Regions from separate parts of the Salirhabdus salicampi genome, predicted to be linked through region 4. Evidence: riboswitches for the same ligand, from Rfam matches in the RefSeq annotation. Region 4 holds a riboswitch; each other region holds the start of a gene.
The links. Region 4 has a riboswitch for cyclic di-GMP ahead of NLW78_RS02810 (EAL domain-containing protein). Riboswitches for the same ligand answer to the same signal wherever they lie in the genome.
Positions count from the first base shown of each region.

Region 1 (4,795 bases), 320 kb from region 4:
CCAACAACACAGCCCATTGTAACAGCTGCAAATTTATTTTTGGGAATCCATCTTTTTATATGGTCCTCAGTGATAAAAATTTGAATCATTCCGGCAATTAAAACTCCAATGAGTACAAATGGTACAGCTTCTATAAGGATGCTTAAAAATATTGTATTTAAATTATAAAATGACGCCGGTAACGTCAGAAAGGTATCAATGGAATGTTGCAATACAGTTATATAAACCAAACTAAACATGATTATGGCTACCAATATATTTGCGAAGTTCGCTTGGACTAGTCTTCCCATTTTCGCCCTCCATTATTTTTATTCCAAATTACAAGTATTATATCGTAATCATTACGATTTTTAAATACAATTTAAATGGAACAAAATGGTGGAAATCTGTCTAACATAAATGTAATTCCATTTTAAAGTCAGTCTCTATATACTTCGATATTTGGCCCGACACCTTTTTAAATCCGTACTTTTCATACATTCGTAATGCTGTTTCTAAATTTTCATTTGTATATAAAATCATTCTCTTCATATTCAATTCTATTGCTTTTTGAATACTGTACTCCATTAATGCCTTCCCTATTTTTAACCCTTTATAATCTTCAGTAACTCCTAATTTTGCAAGTTCGACTGTATCATGATCTACTTTAAGTATTGAGACAGTTCCGACAATGTGCTGTTCATATTTTGCAAAGAAGATAAAACCGCCCTGATCAATAATTGCTCCTTGTGGATCCTGTAATAACTCTTCATCCTCTGGCAATACTGTTACATATTTCTCTAGCCATTCGTAGGATATCTTCCGAAAATCGTTCGCGTATTTCGGGGCAAACGGTATAATCGTCACGTTGTTCATTGACCTTCCTCCTCGGTGACAAACATGATATTCTAATTATAGTACATTCTTTGGAAAGAGGGCGGAATTATGGAAATCTACGTTGATGCAGACGCATGCCCTGTAAAATCAGAAATTATCCATGAAGCAAAACAATTTCAAGTGCCAGTTTTGTTGGTCAAAAGTTATTCACATTTTTCTCATAGCCCTGATCCTGAAGGTGTATCAACGAAATATGTTGATACTGGTGCTGATTCTGTTGATTATCATATTTTACAGTTAGCACAAAAGGGAGATATTATTGTAACTCAGGACTATGGCCTAGCAGCACTTGGTCTAGGAAAAGGTTGTACGGTTCTTCACCATAAAGGATTTATTTTTTCACAAAAGAATATTGATCAATTATTAAATACCCGACACGCTCATGCAAAGGCTAGGCGTAGTGGGGCAAAGACTAAAGGGCCAAAAGCTTTGACAAATGAAGATAAAGAAAATTTTTCCCATTTACTTCGAAACATTTTAACAGAAAAAAGCTGTGAGTAAATCACAGCTTTTTTACGTTAAATGTGCAATAAACGCGGTTGCTATACCAAAATAGATAAACAAGGATAATATATCATTAACGGTAGTAATTAATGGCCCTGATGCAATTGCTGGATCGACATTTAATTTATACAATATGATCGGAATAATTGTTCCCGCTAACGTCCCTATAATTAATGTGATAACAAGTGAACTTCCAACAACAAGACCGAGAAACGGATTGTCTTGCCATACGTATGCAATAATTGCAATTAATAGGCCGCAAACAGTACCAATGATTATCCCTACACCAAACTCCCGTAAAATTAATTTGGTCACGACCGATTTATGTATATCCTTTTGTATAAGACCACGAACTACAACTGCTAATGATTGTGTACCTGTATTCCCCGTCATGCCTGCAATCATTGGCATGAAAAAGGATAATGCCACAACGCGAGACAGGGTTTCTTCAAATTGACTAATGATTGTACCTGAAACAACCCCAATAAAAAGTAACACAATGAGCCAAGGTAAGCGACGATACGCAGCAACAAAGGCTTTTGTATCAAAATCAATTTCTTTACCTGATGCTGATAATTTTTCAATATCCTCATTCGCCTCTTTTATGACAACATCAATAATATCATCTACGGTAACAATCCCTAAAAGTATATCATTTTGACCAACAACTGGGATTGCGACGAAATCATACCTTTCAATAAGCTGTGCTACCTCTTCCTGGTCAGTATCGGCATTAACAGAAATCACTCTAGTAAACATAATGTCTTCTATCTTTGCTTCAATATCAGCTAAAATTATTTCTCGATATGAAACAACACCAACTAAACGTTTTGCTTCGTCAATTACATATAAATAATTAATGGTTTCAGCTAGTTCGGCAAATGATTTTAATTTTTCAACCGTTTGTCTCACCGTATAATGTTTCGGTATCCACACAAAACGATTTGTCATTAACCGCCCTGCTGTTTCAGGAGGGTAGTTCATTAAATTCTGAACAATTTTGGATTCTTCTGTTTTCATTCCTGACAGGAGAGTTTCAACTTGCTCTTCGTCTAATTCTCCAATCATACTTGCAATATCATCATTGTCCATTAAATCCATTACTTTAGCAGATTTTTCAATCCCTAATTTGGTTAATACTTCTAGTTGTTTTTCTTTGTCTAATTCTTGAATTAAGTCTGCTAATTGTTCAGTTTCTAATAAAAGCAAAAATTGAACTTGTTGTTTCGCCTCTAGCAACTCATATATACGAGCAATATCATACGGTTGTAATTCATCTAGAACAGATTGAAAATCGTTCTTTCGTGATTTGTGGAGTATGTCAATAATATGATCTTTCGTATTATGCTCTGCCATAAATATGTTCCCCTTTGTGCCACGAATAACTGCTTCCCTATTTTATTTAACCAGACCATAACCACTATAAACATATTTCCATTAATATGAAAGGCTATCTTATATTATCTCCTACTCAAAATAAGGTATGTATGCTGTGCAAGTCAAAAAGGAAGCCATAGTCAACGTCGATATATATGAAAGTTATTTCCACTTCCATATAGGGAGATTGAATCATTTTTAAAGATGTGCTTGTCTTCAAAACGATTTCAACTATAATATGCTTAACAATTAAAAAAAGTTTTTTCCCACACCCCCAAAAGAGCATTTAAGGCTTCGTATATTGTAGTAGATTTAAGGGGTACTAAAATACAGTTAATTGTTTAATGGCAAACTTAGTGAAAACTAAGGACGCAAAGCTATAGGGGCTAATGGATTACACCTATGCCAGCCAGCTACCGGTTACTGGATAAACACATCCACGTAAGCGGATGTGTTTTTTATTAAGATAGGTAGGGAGGGGAATTGTTGAAGCGGCACATATTGTTAAGCTTAATCTTCATGTTCTTATTGGTCATCGTTCTCGCAGCATGTAAGAATGAGAATCAACGAGATGAGAATCATCAAAACAAGTTTGATGATCGAAAAGAAGAACAAGAAGTGTTATACGATAACGATGATTTCAACCTAATAGTATATGAAACTGATAGTTGGAACGTTGATGAAGAGAAAAAGGATGAACATAAGCTTATCGTATCCTTTCAAAATGAACAGTCAACAGCCATCATAACATCAGTCAATACAGAGAAAAACTTTGATGAAATTAAACAAGAACTAAAAACCGCCTCAGGAAACGTAGAGATTATTCAAAACAGCGCAAACCAAATATCCTTTAAATCAAAGCGAAAAAGTAGTATTCGAACTGATATTTACTTAGAAAAGCAAGATCATCATACGTATATCTACAGTTTTAAAACGCCTGTAGCCAAGTACGATGAGGCAGCTGCAGAAAGTATAAACCAATTCAAAACGAATATAACCATAAATTAAAAGGAGTGTATATTATGAAAAAACTAACAAGTATTGTCTTAAGTTTTGCTATTATAACCGGAGGACAAGTATTCGCCGATGAACATGAAACAGATGAGCGTGAAATAGAAGTTGTAAGCCCTGATTCAGATCTTTACGACACGACACGTGAAATGGAAGACGCAGAATATGCGTTAACCGAGGATTCGGTTGATAAGGTCATTCTTCAAGATGAATATGCCGATAAAAGATTAAAAGAAGCTGAACTCGTCATTGAGACAGGCGATGAGGAAAAAGCAGAAGAATTACTTGAAGATGCTGAAGAGAACGTTAGTGAAGCAGAAAGAGTGTTAACAGAAGCAGAGGAAAAAGGCGAAGATTTATCTGAAATTGAGAGAGTTGTTACAGAAAATGTTCAAAAACGTACAGAACAGTTAAATACGTTATTAGAACGTGAAGATTTACCACAGGCTGCAAAAAATAGTATTCAAAACGCATTAAAACACCAAGAAAAAGCTGTTACTAAACTACAAAAAGCTCTAGATAAAGCAAATAAAGCTTTAGAAGAAGCGGAAACTGAAGAAGAAGTAGAAAAAGCATTAGAGAAGGCTGAAAAAAAGGCTGAAAAAGCACTAGAAAAAGCGGAAAAGAAAGCGGAAAAGGCGGAAAAGAAAGCTGATAAAAAAGCGAATAAAGGAAAAGGTAAGAAAAAGGGTCACAAAAAAGATGATGATGACGATGAAGAACGCGAAGACGAAGAGCGTGAAGATGAACGCAAAGATGAAGAACGCGAAGGCGAAGAGCGTGAAGATGAACACAAAGATAATGATGATGAAGATGATGACGAAGACGATGATGACGAAGATGACGAATAATTTTTATAAGTAATGATTAGTAACCCTCCTGTTGGAGGGTTTTTATTTTTGTTTTTGTTAAAACCTATTGTATGGTAGCCTATATATAACCTAGTAAAAAGAAAGTAAGTGGTGTTCATCAATGAATCTACATGTTAAATTTTATTTATTCATTATCTTAATACTTTATAGTCTCG
Region 1 is NZ_JANBWE010000001.1:212,577-217,371, reverse strand. Features, by position in the region: gene NLW78_RS01135 (permease) at 1-239, opposite strand, end outside; gene NLW78_RS01130 (GNAT family N-acetyltransferase) at 391-855, opposite strand; gene NLW78_RS01125 (YaiI/YqxD family protein) at 925-1,377, shown strand; gene mgtE (magnesium transporter) at 1,390-2,736, opposite strand; cyclic di-GMP riboswitch class I at 3,094-3,178, shown strand; gene NLW78_RS01115 (hypothetical protein) at 3,244-3,765, shown strand; gene NLW78_RS01110 (DUF5667 domain-containing protein) at 3,780-4,619, shown strand; gene NLW78_RS01105 (copper resistance CopC/CopD family protein) at 4,741-4,795, shown strand, end outside.
Region 1: another riboswitch for cyclic di-GMP. It lies ahead of NLW78_RS01115 (hypothetical protein); the one in region 4 lies ahead of NLW78_RS02810 (EAL domain-containing protein).

Region 2 (4,795 bases), 380 kb from region 4:
TTAAGGAAGACAAACCTGTTCCAAAATCATCTAATGCAATTTGAATTCCTAAGCCTTTCAACTGTTGTAATATAGAAATCGTATTTGAAACGTTTTCCATTGCCGCCGTCTCTGTAATTTCAAACTTGATTTGACTTGGGTTTACTTGTGTCTCATCTAAGATATTGGAGATCATATCAACTAAATAATGATAATAAAACAATTTTGATGATAAATTAATGGATATAATGACATCTGGCCAGTTTTTAGCATCCTCACAAGCTTTCCGTATAACCCACTCTGTTAAATCCTTAATTAATCCATTATTTTCTGCAATAGGAATGAACCGATTGGGGGGCAACATAGCCGTACTGTTGATGTTTCCACCTTATAAGTGCTTCTACTGCGTGGATTTTATTTGTCTCTACATTGAGAATAGGTTGGTAATGGAGGAAAAATTCTTCTTCTTTATTTGCTTGTCGCAAATCAGCCGACAGCAAAATTTCCTCTTCTACATTCTCGCTTAACTCGTCATTGAAAAACTGATAACCATTTTTCCCTTTGTTTTTCACATTATATAAAGCACGATCTGCATACTTAATAAGATCATCCGCTGTTTTGCTATGATATGGATACAGTGAAATACCAATAGATGGGGTGACAACAATTCGTATATTCTCTACTTCGATTGGTTTGTTAAGAACGTCAATAATGTTATCAGCGATTTCAATAACGGTTTCTTTCGTTACATCTTTCAGCAAAATAACAAATTCATCTCCACCAAACCTGCCCATAACATCCTGTTCCCGGATACACGTTTTTACAATTTGGACCAGTTTCTGTAATAACTTATCACCTACATTGTGCCCAAATGAATCATTCACCCATTTAAATTGGTCGCAATCAAAATATAAAACGGCTAATGTTTCATTTCGTCTTTTTGCTTTTTGAATTACTCGTTTTAGTTCATATTCAAAATATTGCCGGTTGGGAATTTTCGTTAGCATATCGTAATACGCCATATCCGTTAATTTTTGTTCATATGTTTTTCGATCCGTAATATCCTTTGAGGATAGTACAATACTACGTATTTTTTTATCTTTCCCTACAATTTGAGTAAGGTTTGTTTCTAACCATATCCATTTCCCCTCTGCCGTATACTGCCGATATTCAATACTATTTGCTTTTTCATTGTACTGTTTCAATCCACAATTTATACTTTGTAATACTCTCCCAACATCTTCCGGATGAACCGTCGATATCCAAAAGCTATATTGCAACATCTGTTGTAATTGAAAGCCTAAGGCTTGTTCATATGATGGTGTCAAATAAATAATTTTTCCGTTGTCATCTATTTCTGCTACCATATCACTGGAGTGAGTAGCAATTAGTTCGTACCGTTTTTGACTATTTGATATGGCAAGTACACTTTTCCTATGGTCTAGTGTTGAGAATATAACTGAGATCGTAATTAATCCTAACGAAACAAGAGACACTTGTGCTGTTAAGAATTCTGGGTGAATAATGAAACTACTCCACGCAGTATCGGGGTGAACAGGTTCTTTTGAAATTTCAAACCCAGCCATAGCCGTATAATGCATTCCCGAAATAGCAAGTCCCATCAAAATCGCACTCGGTAAAATAAATGGACGATAGATTTTACCGCGATTGTTTAATTTTGATAGTAAAAGGAGTGCAAACGTAGATGCTACAATAGCTATGACAAAGGCAAGTGTTATATGATGAGCCGTGTGTTTCGTGTTAAAAGGAATGACCATTGCCTCCATACCAATCATGTGCATAACAGTAATACCAATCCCCATCAAAAATCCAGAAAGAATATACTTATATAAAAATTGGTTAAATACAACTGTTGAGTAAAAGGCGGTAAAAGATGTACCAACAGCTAATAACAAACTGAGCAATGTTAAAAGGCCATCGTATAAAATGGGAACGTTAATATCGTAAGCGATTAGACCAATGAAATGCATGGACCAAATCCCAATGCCCATTGTAAATGAGCCAATGATCATCCAAACTATTTGATGTCTTGTTTCCTTGTAATGTTGTACACGGTCGTTAATCGTTATTGCTGAATATGAGGCAAATATGGCGATTAAAATAGATAAAATTACCTCAGCCTGGTTATATGAAATGTCTATTTCACTCACAATGTTCTCTCCCTTTTAAGCGATATAAAAAGACAACTGCCCTTAAGTCGACAGTTGTCTTCTCATAAGAGGCGACCCGGCGATCATAGATAACATCTTTAGACCCGTAGTTTTGCGTCCCAGCATTTCTACTGGTTTGCCATTTTTCTCTATATTTAACCTTCTAATAATCATTACACAACAGACTTTATCTTTTGGATAGATTTTACCATCGAATTCATATCTAGTTCTTGCAACTTATGTGACACTTTCTCGATATCCATATCCCATTTTGCCGCTTCGAGGGAACAGTTAACAGGAACGTCACAATAAATTTTTGCTAGTTTTCTAGATAAATGTAACATTTCAAGGTGTTCACTTACTTTTTTTCGGACTCCATTTGGCAATTCGTCCAAATGTGCTAACATATTTTCGACGGTATGGTACTGGTGTAATAATTTAAGTGCGGTTTTTTCACCTACACCTTTCACACCAGGATAATTATCACTTGTATCTCCCATCAACCCTTTTAGATCGACAATTTGCGTTGGTGAAAGATTCTTTTCCTCATGAAAGTTTTGGGTGTTATACACTTTATAATTCCCTTGACCTTTTTTCATAATAGCTACTTCTACTCGCTCATCTACGAGTTGTAATATATCTTGATCCCCAGTCAAAATAAGCACATCATGATTAGTCCGATAAGATTCACTTAAGGTGCCAATACAATCATCAGCTTCATAGCCTTCCAAGCCAACATTAGGAACCCCAAAAGATTCCACTACATCTTTAACTAAATCAAATTGGGGTATCAATTCTTCAGGTGGTTCTGCGCGATTGGCTTTGTAAGGCTTATACAACTCAGAACGGAATGTTCGACTTCCCATATCCCAACAACAAATAACATGGGTCGGTTGAAACGTCTCGATTGCATTTAAGAAATATTTCAAAAAGGCGTAAATGCCATTTGTCGGCATACCTGTACTTGTTCTCATATAATTGCCAGAATAAGAGGTGGCAAAGAATCCTCTAAAAAGTAAAGCCATCCCATCTACTAACATTACTTTATCGTTATTATTCAATCGATTCGCTTCCTCTCTTTAAAAATCTACTTATTTATTGTAACACATGTCCGCAGTAAGAAGGGAATGTATAATTGTCCATGAACATTTGTAAAAAAGCAAAAAACAGCCATCCAATAATGAGATGGCTGTTTTCGTTATTGCAGATAATCTGGGTTTTGTTTTGAATGACCTTCCTCTATTTCGCTGAAAATATTTTCGTTGTTAACCTTAGGACTATAATTGGTCATGATTTTTTTAAACTCTCCGACTGTTAATGGCTTTGCATCATCGATTAATTCATACCCAATCTGACCATTTGGTTCTAGAGTAGCAACTTTTACATCCGCAATTTTGGTGATGCCTAGTTGTCGTAATCTCATTTCCAACTGATCAACAGTGAAACGTAACTTTTTTAAGTTTTCCACGTTTACACTACCGTTTTCAATGATGACTTTTGATTTGCCTGTAATAAACTTCTCTACAATATTAAATTTTAATTGTAAATATTCCATTATAATTAGTGTTCCAATAAAAATTGCTGATGCAACAAGTGTTCTCCATACACTCGTTTCAATGATTGGTTGAATAATTATAGAACCGATAGAAATCATTACTACCGTTTGGGCCAATGTCATTTGGGAGATCGATTTTCTTCCGGCTATACGCAATAGAAGAACTCCTGCAATAACAAGAAGCAATGAATTCCAAACTAAGCTCATGTTTTCACCTCTTTTACTTTCTTTAGTTACATATATTTTTTTCTTATTTTTGGTAAACATTCATGACTATTTTATTTTTTTGCATATAATTATATTTCATAAATTTAACACTTTTACAGTTAATTAAGGAAAGTGACTTACTCTATTTATCCAAACATAAGGTTATATTTTGCATATGGTATATTGAATACTTTAATAAGGGGGAAGAAAGAATGGGAATGCCAAATATCGATGATATCGAACCAAAAATTGACCTTGATGATGAAGAGGTCGTCAATCTTCTATTAAGCTCTATTGCTTTAGAAGAAATTAGCCTTTCTCACATCATGAACGCAGAAGGAGAAAAGTTGCAAAAAGCCATTAAAGGCAATTGCGACTGGAAAGATTTAATGAAAGTTAACGACAATGTTAACGACATGCTTAAAACAATCGTAAAAAAACAAATTTTATTACAGTTCAAATTTGATAACGTATTAGATTTAGTAGATAAGCAAAAAGGAAAAGGGAAAAAGTACTAAAGAATAAAAAGAGACTGATCAATATCAGTCTCTTTTTCCATTATGAAGTCGAAATAACTTCATTCTATTTTTTAATTGTTCAGCTAATGTAGTTAGTTCCTCTGCACTACGTGAAATTTCCTCCATTGAGCTGCTTGATTGCTGTGATGACGCTGCTGTCTGCTCAATTCCAGCGGCCGCCTCTTCTGCAACAGAGGCTACTTCCTCAATAGATTGATTCATATCATTGCTACTACTTAAAATATCTTTTAAGTTTGTCGAAATCATTTGAATTTTTGGAGCCATTCCACTTATTGCTTCATTTATATCATCAAACGTTTTACCTGTTAAGGATATTTGTTTCGTTCCTTCATTTACTTCATCAT
Region 2 is NZ_JANBWE010000001.1:918,663-923,457, reverse strand. Features, by position in the region: gene NLW78_RS04890 (EAL domain-containing protein) at 1-340, opposite strand, end outside; gene NLW78_RS04885 (diguanylate cyclase domain-containing protein) at 303-2,150, opposite strand; cyclic di-GMP riboswitch class I at 2,218-2,301, opposite strand; gene NLW78_RS04880 (5'-3' exonuclease) at 2,324-3,190, opposite strand; gene NLW78_RS04875 (DUF421 domain-containing protein) at 3,349-3,912, opposite strand; gene NLW78_RS04870 (alpha-helical endospore appendage domain-containing protein) at 4,125-4,430, shown strand; gene NLW78_RS04865 (methyl-accepting chemotaxis protein) at 4,455-4,795, opposite strand, start outside.
Region 2: another riboswitch for cyclic di-GMP. It lies ahead of NLW78_RS04885 (diguanylate cyclase domain-containing protein); the one in region 4 lies ahead of NLW78_RS02810 (EAL domain-containing protein).

Region 3 (4,795 bases), 400 kb from region 4:
AAATAGAAATGAAGAAGACTACCACAACATCATTGATAAATTATATGAGGAAAAAGATTTAAATTCTAAGGCATTAGCAGAAGTTATGAAGAAAAGAGAGTGATTATAAATTAGCTTAATATGATTATAGAAGGAGAACTATATATGAAAAATCCGTAAATCGTTTTATGGATAGAAAGTGAGCTAATTGAATTCGCGAAGCTTCACTCAAGAATAATTCAGTCATCGAAGACATCAATTAATCCTTATTGTCTCGGTATTACCATCTTTGAAGATATTGAGGAGCGGTACAATAATCCAACGGAAGAAATGAAACGACAGGGGGTTACCCCAAACTCAGGGCGAGATTATAAAGTAATCGAAAAGGATTGGACCGAAGTTCTGGATTAGCTTATCACCATGCGGGTCAATGGAGGATATCCATACATTACAGTAGAAAATGAAGACTACCAAAGAAATGGAGAATTGTATTTGAAACACCACTACGAAGGAACAGAGTAAGATCTTAACTATTTAGAAAAAACGACGCCTTATATTCATCAACTGTGGGGACGCACCGTCCATCTGGAAACCGTTGTGGAAGGAAGAAATGTGCTGTATTCAAGTGATTCTGATAAAGTGAAGAAGCGTTATTTGTAGGCTGCCTGAAGGGCGGCTTTTTGTTTATTGAACGGGGCCGAGAAGTTTGGAATAAAGAAGAAAATGTGTTTTTTGAACAAACAGTACACCTTAATTGTGATAGAATGTTTTGTTTAAACAGTAGTAGTATATTTTCACGGAGTGATTTAGGTTTAATCATAATTTCAGTTCATTCTGTTTTAATTCTCGAAATAAATCGTTGACACTGAAAATAAAATTATGATATTATAAAATATTTGCTAAAATATTTTAAATGTGTTAAGCTTAAGCAGGTTACCATATATGGAGGTGGATAATTTGTTGCAAGTTGGCGATAACATCGTTTATCCAATGCACGGGACAGGTACAGTTAAAGCTATTGAAGAAAAGGAAATCTCGGGGAAAAAACAACAGTATTATGTTATAAACATGTTAATTAGTAATATGCAGGTCATGATTCCCACGGATAAAATAGTGAGCTCAGGTATACGCCCAGTTACTGACATAATGGCATTAAAACACATTATACACATTTTTCAACATGGAGAATCAGATAGATTATTACCGTGGAAACAGAGGTTTAAAGTGAACACGGACAAAATAAAAACGGGTAAAATACAAGAAGGTGCTGAAGTTGTACGTGATTTACTGCGTATGAAGAAAGAGAAAGCACTTAATACAAGCGAAAAAAAAATGTTGGATAACGCACATGAATTTTTAATTAGTGAACTGAAATTAATTAAAGGGATTACTGAAAATGATATAAAGGGTTTTTGTTAAGGCTATTTTTAGGTCATGTCTTATATCTCCCTAAAAATAGCCTGATTTTTTCGGAATAAGTCAAACATTTCAAGGACAACGAAATTCAACTCACTTTAAGAATTATTAACCTCTTTTGTTATGTCTACACTCTGGATGTAGGGTGAAAGATACAGAATCTTTCATTGTTATGGAATTACAACATTCAACAAACGGTGGCATTACTGGAACAACGGTAATGCTTTTTTTGTATTGAAGTAAAATGACAGGTTTCTTAAACGGGTTTATTTCATAATAATCAGTTGAATAATACCCTCCCCATTTCTATGTGCTAAAATATAAAAAAGAATATATGAAAGGGCGGGAAACATGTCGAGAGGTGAAAAAATACTTCAAGAACAATATGGAACAACAAAGAAAGCAGCCTCATTTTATGAAAACCAAATGCTGAATTACGTAAATGAGGAAATGGCAGAGTTTATATCAAAGCAAGGAATGGTATTTATTGCAACCGCTGATTCAAGTGGTAACTGTGATTCTTCTTTTAGAGCTGGCTCAGCAGGTTTCGTACGGGTTATTGATGAAAAAACATTAATATATCCCGAGTACAAAGGAAATGGTGTTATGGCAAGTTTAGGAAACATAATTGAAAATCCTCATATAGGGTTAATGTTTATAGATTTCTTTGAGCAGAACATTGGATTACACGTCAATGGTAAAGCCTCTATAATAGAAAATAAGGAATTGACTTCACTAAACATGATACAGAAGATGGTTGATGATATTAAAGAAAAAGAAGGGAATAAACCAGAACGTTGGGTAGTTATCAGAGTTGATGAAGCGTATATCCACTGTTCAAAACATATTCCAAAGCTAAAACAGATGGACAAAAAAATTCATTGGGGAACTGATGATGAGAAACAAAAAGGTGGAGATTTTTTTAAAGTAAAACAAAGAAAAAATTTTTAAATATGTTTTTATATTATAGAAATGTATTCCTTTACGATTTATTAAAAATCAAGATGGATCCTTTATCTTAACATTAAAAGAAAACTACAATGTACCAGTAAACAATAAACGAAATATGTGCGAACTAACCTATAATTGTATATAATACGGAATAAGAATAGTAGAAAAGGAGAAATGTCTTAAATGAGTTCGGATGATAGGGTGGTTTCTAAACTATACAGAAGGATTATCACCGCCGATGAAATCAAAGCGATTTGGTTATATGACAAGCTCGACGACAACATGAAAAGGGCAATTCGATACAAGTTAAGGCAAAATGGATCTTCAAATGCTTCCAAGATATTAAGGAAAATTCATTAGATGACGTGAAAAATGATATTACAAAGTAATGTGGTCGCCACCTGATAGATATTACGTGATAAACGCAACGGAAAGATAACGAGTGTGTGCTAGTAATGAATGAGTCTTTTGATACCCGGACGGATGGGGAACCTAGTGACAACCGTTAAGGAAAATTACTAATAGTATAAGAATAAGTGGGAAGTAATGCATGTGATTTCCTCCAATTTTCTTTTTATCATATCTATTTGAGGATTTTCTAAAATATTTCTAGAAAAAATTTATAACCACCCCCAAAAAAGACAAGAAAACTACGAACTTTATACACAACAGGAAATAATCTTTATTGATTTTTAGATATTTTTAACCATAATGGTGCTAACTAAATATTGATAAGGGCAAACCTAGCGAAAGTTAGGGACGCAAAGCTATAGGGACTAAAGTCGTTAGACGATGTCAGCCAGCTACCGTTTGTACAAGACACACCTTGTTTAAAACGGGGTGTGTCTTTTGTTAGACGTTGTTGAGAGGAGTGAAGAGATGATGAAAAGTACACTAATGATTTCTACGCTGTTTATTATTATGTTAACGGCTTGTGGAGGTGGGGAAAAAAGCGACCAGTCACTAAATGAGGAGCAACCCCCACAACAGGAACCCAGCGGGGACCAGCCAGAACAATTGGCTATGTATGAATCTGACCAACTTACAGTTTTTGAAACAACTGGTTGGGAAATTACTGATGAAAAATTAGCTTCCAATCGTTTAAATGTTATGTTGAATGGTGACAAGGTTAAAGCAATTTTAACGGTAGTACCAAACGAAAAATCGTTTGATGAAGTAAAACAAGAGTTGAAAACAGGAGCAGGTGATGTAGAAATCATCCAGGAAGAAGATAATTATTTATCGTTTCAGTCAAAGCGGAACGAAAGTATAAAAACTGAGGTTTATTTAAGAGAAGAACATAATAATGTTTACGTGTTTACTTTTATGGTTCCTGTAACGGAATACGAGGCAAACAAAGAAAAAATCGAAAAATTATTAAACAATATTTCCATATAAGGGGAGGATAAAAAATGAAAAAACAATTATTAAGTGTAACGTTGAGCGCAGGGTTAGTTTTAGCAGGTGGACAAGCTTTTGCAGATGAACATGATGAGGTAGTTGATCCAAACTCAGACTTATACGATACAACACGTTTAATGGAGGAAGTGGAGTACGAGTTGACAGAAGATAGTGGGGACAAAGCTTTACTCCAAGATGAATATGCGGATGACCGTCTAGATGAGTCTGAGCTAGCAATTGAAACAGGTGATGAAGAGAAGGCGGAAGAGTTATTAGAAGATTATAATGAACACCTAGAAGAATCTGAGAGAAAGCTTGAAGAAGCGAAAGAAGAAGGAAAAGACGTTACAGAGATAGCAACAATTGTTGCGGTAAAGAGTAAAGAACGGACAGAGCGTTTAACAGCGTTATTAGAACGTGAAGATCTCCCGGCAGAAGCTAAACAGGGAATTTCAAAAGCTATTGAAAACCAAGAAAAAGCATCGGAAAAGTTAGCAGAAGCTTTGCAGAAAGCTGAAAAAGCTAACCAAAAAGGTGAAAAAAAGGAAAACGATGCACAGGAACGTGTAAATGACGCAAAACAACAAGGGGAAGAGAGAAAGAACGAAGCTCAGGAACGTGTAAATGACGCAAAACAACAAGGGGAAGAGAGAAAGAACGAAGCTCAGGAACGTGCAAATGACGCAAAACAACAAGGGGAAGAGAGAAAGAATGAAGCTCAGGATCGTGCAAGTGGCGCGAATGAAAAGGCTCAAGGGCAAAAAGAGAATCATGCAAACGATGTAGATTCAGCCGAAGAACAAGAAGTTGAAGAAAGTGAAGGGGAAGTTCAGGGACGGGAAAGTAGTAACGAGGCTCAGAAACCTGAGAAAGCTAATGTTGCAGGAGAACAAGGGCAGAACAAACGTAACAATGCTTCTAACGGTAGACAATAAGTAACGAAATTCGCATATGGAAACATATGCGGATTTATTTTTGAGAAGAAATTTCTAGGGTATTGAGAAACGGTGTAACAACCCAATGGAACAAATGTGAAGGGTCTGTACTA
Region 3 is NZ_JANBWE010000001.1:134,165-138,959, forward strand. Features, by position in the region: partial or broken gene NLW78_RS00660 (FMN-binding negative transcriptional regulator) at 1-103, shown strand, start outside; partial or broken gene NLW78_RS00665 (SpoVR family protein) at 181-639, shown strand; gene NLW78_RS00670 (CarD family transcriptional regulator) at 922-1,398, shown strand; gene NLW78_RS00675 (pyridoxamine 5'-phosphate oxidase family protein) at 1,747-2,346, shown strand; cyclic di-GMP riboswitch class I at 3,073-3,157, shown strand; gene NLW78_RS00680 (hypothetical protein) at 3,226-3,744, shown strand; gene NLW78_RS00685 (DUF5667 domain-containing protein) at 3,759-4,682, shown strand.
Region 3: another riboswitch for cyclic di-GMP. It lies ahead of NLW78_RS00680 (hypothetical protein); the one in region 4 lies ahead of NLW78_RS02810 (EAL domain-containing protein).

Region 4 (4,795 bases):
AGCGGACTTTGAAGCTGCTGTGGAACAGTGGAAAGCATTGGCCACTGATGAGGGAGCAACTTACGATGCAACAGTGGAAATCAATGCTGAGGAAATTGAGCCTCAAGTAACATGGGGGACAAATCCAGGAATGTGTATACCTGTAAGTGCCTCAGTACCGAATCCACAAACAGTTGAACAAGAAAGCAAAAAAGAAGATATTGAAAGGGCTCTATCCTATATGGGTCTAGAACCTGATCAACCAATTTCTTCAGTTGAAATTGAACATGTATTTATCGGATCTTGTACGAATTCACGCCTAAGTGATTTACGGAAAGCAGCTAACGTGATTCAAGGGAAAAAAGTCCATCCGAATGTGCAAGCGATTGTCGTACCCGGTTCCTTTACTGTAAAGATGGAAGCCGAAAAAGAAGGATTAGATGTTATTTTTAAACAGGCTGGATTTGAATGGCGAGAAGCCGGCTGTAGTATGTGCTTAGCAATGAACGATGATATCGTCCCACCAGGAGAACGGTGTGCATCAACATCAAATCGAAACTTTGAAGGACGTCAAGGAAATGGTGCTCGAACGCACTTAGTAAGTCCTGAAATGGCTGCAGCAGCAGCGATTGAGGGCCGATTTGTTGACGTTAGAAAATATGCAAAACCGGCTCTAAGTTAGGAGGAGGGGAATGAATGGAACCGATTCGCAAACATGAAGGCCTTGTATATCCATTAAACCGTGCAAATATTGACACAGACCAAATTATTCCAAAACAATTTTTGAAACGAATTGAACGTCAAGGGTTTGGTCAATTTTTATTTTACAATTGGCGCTTCGACGAACAAGACAATCTACGACCAGAATTTTCGTTGAATAATCCGAAATACAACGACGCTACCATTTTAGTAGCTGGTGAAAACTTTGGATGTGGATCGTCTCGAGAGCATGCACCATGGGCATTACTTGATTATGGTTTTAAAATTATTATAGCACCTAGCTTTGCTGACATTTTCTTCAATAATTGTATTAAAAATGGTATACTGCCAGTTATATTAAGTGAAGATGGTGTGGAAACGTTGATCAATAACGCGGAAAGCACTTCTTATAGCATTACAGTTAATTTAGAAAATCAAACGGTTAAGGATGAAAATGGATTTCACGAACAATTCGACATTTCTTCTTATCAGAAAGAAATGTTGTTAAACGGATGGGATGAAATTGCTGTTACCTTAACTCACGAACAAAAAATTGAGCAGTATGAAAAAGTAAAATGATAATTGAGGAGAGTGAAGACGTTGGGAATTGCTTAAATGGACAAAAAATTACGGATGCGATGGAACAGTTAGGGAATGTCGTACATCGTACTCCCTTAACAACTTCAAAAACGATGAACCGTGTTACAGGTAAGAACATTTATTTTAAGATGGAAAATCAACAAAAAACAGGGGCGTTTAAGGTACGTGGAGCTACCTATAAAATTGCCCAACTGACGCAGCAACAAGCTGTTAGGGGAGTTATCGCAGCTTCTGCTGGTAATCATGCACAAGGTGTAGCTCTAGCAGCAGCAAAAAAAGGGATTGAAGCAAAAATATTCATGCCGGAAAAGACACCTGAAGCGAAAGTGATTGCAACGAAGAGTTATGGGGCTAAAGTTGTGTTAACGGGTGAATCATTTCAAGAGGCATATGAAGCCGCCATGAAAGAACAGCGGGAAGCCAATAGTGTATTTATCCATCCTTTTGATGATGTTGATATAATGGCAGGTCAAGGTACAGTTGCAATGGAAATGCTCCAACAACAACCAATGCTTGATACGTTAATCGTCCCAATAGGTGGAGGAGGATTAATAAGTGGTATTGCAGTTGCAGCCAAGTTTATTAATCCGAAAATCAAGGTTATTGGAGTTCAAGCTGAGGGTGCTAGTGCTACGTATAACTGCTATCACCAGCAAGGGCCGTTTGCTTTACGACAAGTTAGTACGATTGCTGACGGAATTGCGGTAAAAAAACCAGGAGTTTTAACATTGCCCATTATAGAACAATATGTTGATGACATCGTAACCGTTTCGGATACAGACATTGCATCCGCAATGATTTGTGCATTAGAAAGAAGTAAAACTTTAATTGAAGGTGCAGGAGCAAGTGCTTTTGCAGCATTACTCGTTCACGGCCATCGCCTTCAATCACAGCATTGTGGAGTGATCGTAAGTGGTGGAAATATGGATTTATCAAAGATGGCACATATACAATCGTTAGCCAACCAAAACCAACTGATTAATATATCATAAAGAGAGAAAGAAGATTTCATTCCAGAATGAAATCTTCTTTTTTATTATTTCTTTCTACCTATTCACAAAATATTTAGCAAAATGTAGTTGAACATTTTTTATAAACAACGTATAATTTTATTCATTATACAAGACTATCTACCTATTACTAAATAACTATAAATACAATCTTGTGATAAGTTGGCAAACCATGTTGAAAAACTGGGACGCAAAGCCACGGGCCTAACGATTCGTATGAAATTATGGTAGCCGGGTTGCCGCAAAATTGAATGCACAGTTGATAGCACAACTGATTCAATTTTGAATCATTGTGCTTTTTTTGTGTGAAAATAGAAGAGTCTTAGTAGCTAGGATACTTTTCGATGATACATATTGTTAGCGAAAGTGTAAGCGGGGTAAAATCAAGATTCATAGGAGAGAGTATTTAGTGGGAAAAGATAATGATGCGTTTTATCAATCTGCTAATGGTTGGTATAAAGAGCTAAGTAAAATTGTTAATCATCTTCGTGTTGGCATTTGGTCATACGATGTGATTGAGAAGAAAGTGTTATATGTCTCAAAAGGAATAGAGTACATTTACGGTGTAAATAAAGAAGTGTTTTTTAATAATTCCGATCTCTGGAAAAAATTTATTCATCACGATGATCAATCTGTAGTAGAAGACCGTCAAGCTAAGCTGTGGTCAGGGGAAAACTTGCTTCATGAATACCGTATTGTAAGACCAAATGGGGACATTGTATGGGTAGTAGATGAAACAATCCCTATTTTGAATGAACATAATGAGTTAGTTCAATTAGTTGGAATTATTCAAGATAACACGAGACAAAAATTGATACAAAAAAAATTACAAGAAACAGTTAATTATGATGAAGTAACCGGGGCACCTAACCGAAAGGAATTGCAAAAATATTTCGCCCATATTATTCAAAAAAACAAACAAAAGACATTAGTGTTAAATATTGATTTAGATGGTTTTAAACGAATTAACAATTCTTTAGGTCATATGATTGGGGACGAAGTATTAAGAGTTGCCGCCCAAAGAATACAACATGTCACAGGTAAAAATGGTGTTTTCTTCCGTTTGGAAAGTGATGAATTTTTAGTGGTACTGACTACAAAAAATTTGTCGTATGAGAAGTTGCTTCAGCAAATTATTCAAGAATTCGAAAGGCCCATTACGATTGGAACAGAAGAAATCTTTTTAACTGTTAGTATGGGAATATGCTTTTACCCAAAGGATGGGGAAACGTTTGATACAATTATGTACCATGTCAATGCTGCGTTAAGACAAGCGAAAAGTTATGGCAAGAACAATTATCAAATATATACACCGGAAATGAACGATGAATCATATCGCTTATTATCTATAGAGAAGGACCTACATTATGCGATTGAAAAGAACGAACTGTTCATGGTTTATCAGCCAAGGTTAGCGTTACCGATGAATCGTATTGTTGGTGCGGAGGCTTTAATTCGTTGGCGCCATCCGAAATGGGGGATTGTATCTCCGGCTGAGTTTATTAGTATTGCGGAACAAGGGAATATGATTGATGATATTTCTACATTTGTGTTTCGCTCAGTTTGTACTCAACTTAAAAGGTGGCAGCAAGATGGATATGATGTAAAAACGATTTCCCTGAACTTATCTGCAAAGAATTTCTTAAATGAAGGATTAACGGAAACAATTGGTAAAATTATCGAAGATACAGGTGTGTCTCCTCAGTTTATTGAAATTGAAATTACAGAATCGTCGATTTTATCAGCTGAAACGGTAGTGAAAAGAGAATTAGAAAAATTGAAGGAGATGGGATTCAGAATTGCGCTTGATGATTTTGGTACCGGATATTCTTCTATTTCCTATTTACGACGTTACCCTATTGACACGTTAAAAATTGACCGTACATTCATTCGAGATCTTGAAAAAAATGAAAGAGATCTTACCATTGTGAAAAATATTATTAATCTCGCACAAGACTTAGGCATGACTGTTGTTGCTGAAGGTATTGAAACAGTCAAACAATACGATTTAATTCGTTTGAACGGTTGTAATGAAGTACAAGGGTACCTGTTTAGTAAACCTGTTATGGATCTAAAGATGACGAATTTCCTAGAAGAAAAAGTAATGTTATCAACAAAAAACGAAAAGGACATAACGGATGAACGGAAACACAAGCGTGTCATTTTACACTTACCCCTGAAAGCAATACTTCGTAAACCATCCTTACAGAAAAGTGAGGAAATTGCTGAAGTATTAGTTGAAAATATTAGTGTTAAAGGTTTGAAATTTATATCTCCATTACATTTAGAAACAGATGTACTTTACACCCTTGAAACCAACCTATGTGGCAAGACTATTACGCTCTCAGGAACAATCGTTTGGTCAGAGAATGTTGGATTCGATATATATAAATACGGTGTTCAATTTCAGTTATCTGAAAAAGATCAGAAACTATTGAACTCCTTACTCAAAACGTTAAAACATTTAGTAACCCAGTCACCTAAATCTGTAGAAGGTTGGTTTATTG
Region 4 is NZ_JANBWE010000001.1:534,281-539,075, forward strand. Features, by position in the region: gene leuC (3-isopropylmalate dehydratase large subunit) at 1-661, shown strand, start outside; gene leuD (3-isopropylmalate dehydratase small subunit) at 676-1,257, shown strand; gene ilvA (threonine ammonia-lyase) at 1,254-2,270, shown strand; cyclic di-GMP riboswitch class I at 2,443-2,532, shown strand; gene NLW78_RS02810 (EAL domain-containing protein) at 2,698-4,795, shown strand, end outside.